Regions from separate parts of the Candidatus Pelagibacter sp. PS_41 genome, predicted to be linked through region 2. Evidence: riboswitches for the same ligand, from Rfam matches in the RefSeq annotation. Region 2 holds a riboswitch; the other holds the start of a gene.

Region 1 (3,427 bases), 160 kb from region 2:
CTATCTAAAAAACCTGTATTGATAAAAAATACTCTATTTTTCAGAGTTCTGATGCACTCTTTAAGATTGGACGATGTTCTTCTTTCCTCATCCATTATTCCAATTTTACATGTGTATTTTTCCAATCCTAAAACTTCTTCAACTTTAGTAAAGATTAAATCTGTAAATGCAGTTTCATCAGGACCATGCATTTTTGGTTTAACAATATAAATGGAACCTTTTCTAGAATTACTTTTTTTTTTAATATCGTGAAGGCAAGCTGCTGAAGTTATAAAGGCATCCATAATACCTTCTGGTATTTCAGAACCATCTTTTAAAGTGATTGCTGAGTTAGTCATAAGGTGTCCAACATTTCTTATCAATAACAAACTCCTTCCATGTAGTTTTAATCTTTTTCCATCTTTAGAAATATAACTTCTGTCAGGATTTAATTTACGTTCATATGTCTTTCCATTTTTTTCGAAAGTTGATTTTAAATCACCCTTCATAAGTCCAAGCCAATTACGATAACAAATAACTTTGTCATCAGCATCAACCGCAGCAACACTATCTTCATTATCACAAATAGTTGAAACTGCAGCTTCAACAATAATATCGCTAATTTTAGCAGGATCTTGTTTAGAACTAAAAGCATTTGGATCTATAATTATTTCTATATGAAGATTATTATTTTTTAAAATTATTGCTGAAGGGTCATTGGCCTCTCCTCTATGACCAATAAATTTATCTTTATTTTTTAAAGATGTTTCAGCATTATCTTTTAATATTGTTAAAGAACCATTATCAATTTTAAACCCTGTAATATTATGCCATTCAAAATCTTCTAGAGGAAAATATTTTTTTAAAAAGTCTCTTCCATATCTTATAACCATTTCCCCTCTTAAAGGATCATATCTTTGATGGGCACTATCTTCAGATTGTTCAATTATGTCTGTGCCATACAAACTATCATATAAACTCATCCATCTAGCATTTGCAGCGTTCAGTGCATATCTTTCATTCATGATTGGAACTACTAATTGCGGTCCAGCAATACTAGTTATTTCTTCATCAACGTTATTTGTTTGAATTTTAAAATCTGGACCTATTTCTTTTAGATAATCAATTTCCTTTAAAAATTTTTTATATTCTCCTAAATTTATTTCATTGCCTTTATTAGCAATATGCCAATTGTCTATTTTTTTTTGTAAATCCTCTCTTATTTTTAATAGTTCTTTATTTTTTGGGGCTAGCTCATGAACTGCTTTGTCGAAGCCTTCCCAGAATTTTTCAGAAGAAATATTTGTATCTTTAAGCAATTCTTCATTAATGAAGTTAAGTAATTGATTAGAAACTGATAGATTGTGTATTTTTGTATATTGTTCTTTCATAGCACCCTTGATAATTACCCCATCTGTATTTTTGCCTGAGAGTTTTGCTCCATCGGCGAGATTTAATCTCTTTCCAGAGTGTTATGTTTTTATCGGTCCTTTTGCCTGAGAGTTTCCGGGGTGGTTGCTCCTTCGGCGCTATTTTTATTAGTCTCTCCCGATTTATTTAAGAGTACCTTTAAACAAGATTATGTCAAATATAAATTATTTAAAACATTTTATTGCCTTTTTTGTTAATTAAATATTAATAAAGTTGTTTATGAAAAATTATTTAAACTTTGAAACAGATATAAAAAATCTTGAAAATGAATTAGAAAAACTAAAGGATCCATATAATCAAGATGGGCTATCAGAAGTAGACACAAAAAAAATCTTACAATCACAAAAAGAAATAGATGAAAAGTTACAAGAGATTTATTCAAATCTAGATCCTTGGCAAACAACTTTAGTTGCAAGACATGAAGATAGACCTAAAGCAAAATTTTTTATAGATAATTTATTTGAAGATTTTATTTCATTGTCTGGAGACAGGTTTTATGGAGAAGATAAATCAGTAATAGCTGGGTTTGCAAAGTTTAATGAAAAATCAGTTTTGGTTATTGGACAAGAGAAAGGTGACACTCTTGAAACTAGGATGGAAAGAAACTTTGGAATGATGAGACCTGAGGGTTATAGAAAAACAATTAGATTAATGAATCTGGCAAATAAATTTAATATCCCAATAATTTCATTTGTTGATACCCCCGGAGCATATCCTGGTGTTGGAGCCGAGGAAAGAGGGCAGGCAGAGGCAATCGCAAAATCAATTGAATGTTGCATGTCATTAAATGTTCCAACTTTAGCTGTTGTAATTGGTGAAGGTGGTTCAGGAGGAGCAATAGCACTAGCCTCATCTAATAAAGTTATTATGTTAGAAAATGCAATCTATTCAGTTATATCTCCAGAAGGATGTGCAACCATTTTATGGAGAGATCCAAAGAGAACCTTAGAGGCTGCAAAAGCAATGAAATTATCATCAAAAGATCTCCTTGAACTAAAGGTAATTGATGAGATCGTTGCAGAACCAATTGGTGGTGCACACCGAGATAGAGATTTAATTTTGGATAACGTTAGAAGATCAATCACAAATAATTTGAATGAATTTGAGAATATGAGTGGAGAAGAAATTTTTAGCCATAGAAAAAATAAATTTTTAAGCATTGGAAGAACAAAGGGCTTTGTAAGTCAACCAGATAATCTAAGTGCACTAAATATGAAAAAAAATAAGCTTAATAGCTTTATTGAAAAATTTTTTAACTTTAAGATTTTTTTATCAATATTTGTTGCAGCAATTGTTTTGTTTTCTTATCTGGTTTTTTTTCTATAAAGCGCCACAGCAATTTTTAAATTTTTTACCAGTGGCTTCACACTTTTCGTTTCTTGATAGTTTTTGATCTTTTTTTTGTATCAATAAACATTTGGGGTTATTCGAAATTTGCTTCTTAATAGGTTTAATTGTATTTTCACTTGGCTCTTGAACTATTTTTAGATTCATTAAAATTGTAACAAAATCAATTTTTAATTTATTCAGTAAATTTTCAAAAAGATAAAAAGCCTCTTTTTTATATTCAACCAGGGGATCTTTTTGACCATAAGACCTTAGGCCAATAACTTGTCTTAATTGTTCAAGATATTGGATATGAGATTTCCAATTTAAATCAATGCACTGAAGTAAAATTCTTTTTTCAATTTCTTTAGCCTTTTCTTCATTAAGCATATTAATTCTCTCATTTCTGGCTTCGATAAATTTAGAGTCTATCTTTTCCTTAAATTCTTTATCATTTAAATTTACAAGATTTTCAAATTCATCATCATTTACGCTTTTTCCAACTAGAGTTTTTAGTTGATTGTTGAATTCATTATTTTTAGTTTTTGATATTTTTTGAGATTTTAAAGAAATAAGATGATTTATAATCTCTAATAAAAATTCATCAGAATAATCAAAAACTTTTTCATTATTCATCACATTGTTTCTTTGAGAAAAAATAACGTGTCTTTGATCATTCAAAACATCATCA
Region 2 (3,427 bases):
AAATATTGGTCCAAACAATGGTAAAAAATATTCACTAAAAGATAAAATTCTAATTAACAATCAAGATCTTGCATTAAATAAAAAAAATAAAATAAATTATAATGAAAGTTCTGATAATTTAATTAGAATAATTAAAGGTACTAATTTCAATTATTTTTCAAAAAAATCACAAGCTAGTTTTTTTAATAATGAGTTTTCAGTAACTAAAGATGCAGATAGAATGGGCATTAGATTGACTGGACCTAAGTTAGAAAATATCGTTAACACAAATATTAAATCAGAAGGTCTTGTAAGAGGAGTAATCCAGGTCCCAGCCGATGGAAATCCAATTATAATGCTTTCTGATCACGGAACTATTGGAGGATACCCAAAGATCGGAGTTGTTATTTCAGCAGATTTAGATCAAGTTGGTCAATTTACACCTGGATCTAAAATAAGATTTAAAGAAGTAAGCCTTGCAGAAGCTCAGAATATATTTAAAGCATATACGATTGATACAAATAAATATTTAAATGAAAATAATTAGCAAAATTCCTGGCCCGATACTCGTTTTTATGGGTGCATGCTGCTTAAGCTTTGGAGGCTTGATTGTAAAATCATTCGAGGGTGCAACTCTGTGGCAAATATTATTTTGGCGTTCATTATTTTTTTCATTAACAATTTTGTTGTTTTTAGTAATCACTTATAAGCAAAAATTATTTAAGGCATTTTACGACTCGGGATTGCCAGGGTTTTTTGGTGGAATTATTTTATCCTTGGGTTTCTGTGGATATGTTTTTGCGATGTATAATACAACTGTTGCAAACACTAATTTTATCATTTCAACACAAATATTATTTCTAGCAATGTTTGGATACTTATTCTTAAAAGAAACAATTACATCTTTAACATTAGTATCAATTATCCTTGCGATCACTGGAGTTTTGTTAATGGTTGGAAATTCTTTATCACCAGGAGAAATGTCTGGCAATTTAGCAGCTTTTAGTATGCCTATTACATTTGCTGTTCTGATAATGATTGTGAGAAAGTTTCCTAATGTCGATATGGTACCTGCACAATTTATTGCGGGTGTAAGCTCATGTATTATTGGATATTTGTTATCAGACAAACTTATGATTTCCTCTAATGATATCTTTTTAGGATTTACTGCAGGTTTTTTTCAAGTTGGATTTGGATTTATATTTATAACTATGGGTGCTCGAAGTACTCCTTCTGCGATGGTTGGTATTATAATGCTATCCGAATCTGTTTTAGGACCTATATGGGCATTTTTATTTGCAGGTGAAAGATCATCATTATTTACATTAATTGGAGGCAGTATTATTCTTTTTGCAGTATTACTGCAATTTTATGCATTACTTTTTCCAAGTAAAAAAAAATTAGAAGTTGACTCTTAACATCAACTCATAGATTATCACATCATACGGGAGAGACTACACTACGTAGCGCCGAAGGAGCAACCACCCAGGAATCTCTCAGGCAAAAAGGACCGTACCATATTAACTCTGGAAAGAGATTTAGTTCTCGCCGAAGGAGCAAAACTCTCAGGCAAACATACAGATGGGTATAAAAGTTAATATGGAAAATATAAAAACTAAACTTTACAATTTACATCAAAAGCATGGAGCAAAGTTTGTTCCATTTGCAGGCTATGAAATGCCGATACAATATCCTGAAGGCATTGTAGAAGAACATAAATACACAAGATCAGATGCAGGATTATTTGATGTTTCTCACATGGGACAACTTTTTATTAAAGGTGGTGAGGAATTAACTACAGATTTAGAAAAAATTTTTCCCTTAGATTTAAAAAATATCTCCTTAAATCAAAGCAAGTATAGTTTCTTAATGAATGAAGAAGCCTTTATTCACGATGATTTGATTATCACAAAAGTAGAAGGAGGATACAATATTATTTTGAACGCAGCTTGCAAAAATGAAGATTATCAAATTATAGCAAAATTATTAAATAATAAATATGAAATGGTTTTAAATTCTGATTTATCACTCATTGCTATTCAGGGCCCTAAAGCTGCTAATATCTTAAAAGAAGTCATTGCAGGTCCTGATAATCTTAATTTTATGAATGGTGATTGGTTTAATTACTCAGATGATAAAGTTTATATAACAAGATCTGGATATACAGGTGAAGATGGTTTTGAAATTTCAATAGGCAATAACAAAGTAGAGGATTTAGTTAAAAATTTAATACTAAAAGGGGCAAAATTAATAGGTTTGGGTGCAAGAGATACCTTAAGATTGGAAGCAGGTCTTTGTTTATATGGTCATGATATTGATCTAGAGACAACACCAATTGAGGCAAATCTTAAATGGGCAATCTCTAAAAAAAGGTTAGAGAATGGTGGTTTCAGAGGGTTTGATAAAATTGATAGTCAGATAAAATCAGGTACTAAAAAATTAAGAGTAGGCATTGCTCCTGAAGAAAGAATTATAGCTCGAGAAAAAACAAAAGTGTTTAATGAGAATAATGAAGTTATAGGAGAAATAACAAGTGGAACTTTTGGACCAAGCATACAAAAACCAATTACACTTGGTTATGTGCAAAGTGAGTATGCTAAATTAGATACAAAGATTTTATTAGAAGTTAGAGGTAAAAAATACCCAGCTAAAATATGTAAATTACCATTTTATAAAAAAAGCTATGTGAAAGGAGCAAACTAATGAGTGATGTAAAATTTTCAAAAGAACATGAATGGATTAAAATGGATGGTGATATAGCCACAATAGGGATTACACAACATGCAACAGAAATGTTGGGAGATATTGTTTTTGTTGAGCTTCCTGAATTAGGATCAAATGTTGAAAAAGATGGTAATGCGGGAGTGGTTGAATCTACAAAAGCTGCAAGTGATGTTTATACCCCAGTTTCTGGAGAAGTAGTTGAAAACAATCAAGCAATTGTTGATGACCCGGGTAAAATAAATAGTGATCCGGAAAATGAAGCTTGGTTTTTTAAGCTTAAAATTAAAGATAAGGCAGAGTTGGATACTCTAATGAATAAAGAGGAATACGATAAATTTGCAAAAGAAAGTGGTAATTAAAAATGCTTAAAGCTTCACAAAAAGATTTTATTAAAAGACATATTGGACCATCTGATACTGAGCAAAATTTTATGCTCAAAGAATTAGGGTTTAAAAATTTGGACGAACTAATAAACAAAACAGTTCCAGAAAAAATCTTACTTAAAGAAAGTCTTGAAATTGGTGAACCTAATTCAGAATATGAAGCTTTAAGAAAACTAAAAGAAATTTCAAAAAAAAATATAATTAATTCAAACTTTATAGGTATGGGGTATTATGGAACTTTTACTCCACATGTAATTCTTAGAAATATTTTAGAAAATCCAGGCTGGTATACATCTTATACTCCATATCAACCTGAAGTAGCCCAAGGTAGATTGGAAATG

Evidence for each region. A riboswitch is a leader RNA that binds a small molecule or an ion and turns the genes downstream of it on or off. The one in region 2 is predicted to bind glycine.
Region 1: it holds a riboswitch for glycine, as region 2 does, so the genes downstream of both, AC5SL8_RS00580 (malate synthase G) here and gcvT (glycine cleavage system aminomethyltransferase GcvT) in region 2, are expected to answer to the same signal.

What each region holds. Positions count from the first base shown of each region.
Region 1 is NZ_CM182062.1:105,084-108,510, forward strand. Features, by position in the region: gene AC5SL8_RS00580 (malate synthase G) at 1-1,370, opposite strand, end outside; glycine riboswitch at 1,454-1,540, opposite strand; gene AC5SL8_RS00585 (acetyl-CoA carboxylase carboxyltransferase subunit alpha) at 1,630-2,736, shown strand; gene secA (preprotein translocase subunit SecA) at 2,731-3,427, opposite strand, start outside.
Region 2 is NZ_CM182062.1:264,357-267,783, forward strand. Features, by position in the region: gene AC5SL8_RS01400 (5-oxoprolinase subunit C family protein) at 1-526, shown strand, start outside; gene AC5SL8_RS01405 (DMT family transporter) at 513-1,397, shown strand; glycine riboswitch at 1,415-1,502, shown strand; gene gcvT (glycine cleavage system aminomethyltransferase GcvT) at 1,579-2,682, shown strand; gene gcvH (glycine cleavage system protein GcvH) at 2,682-3,062, shown strand; gene gcvP (aminomethyl-transferring glycine dehydrogenase) at 3,065-3,427, shown strand, end outside.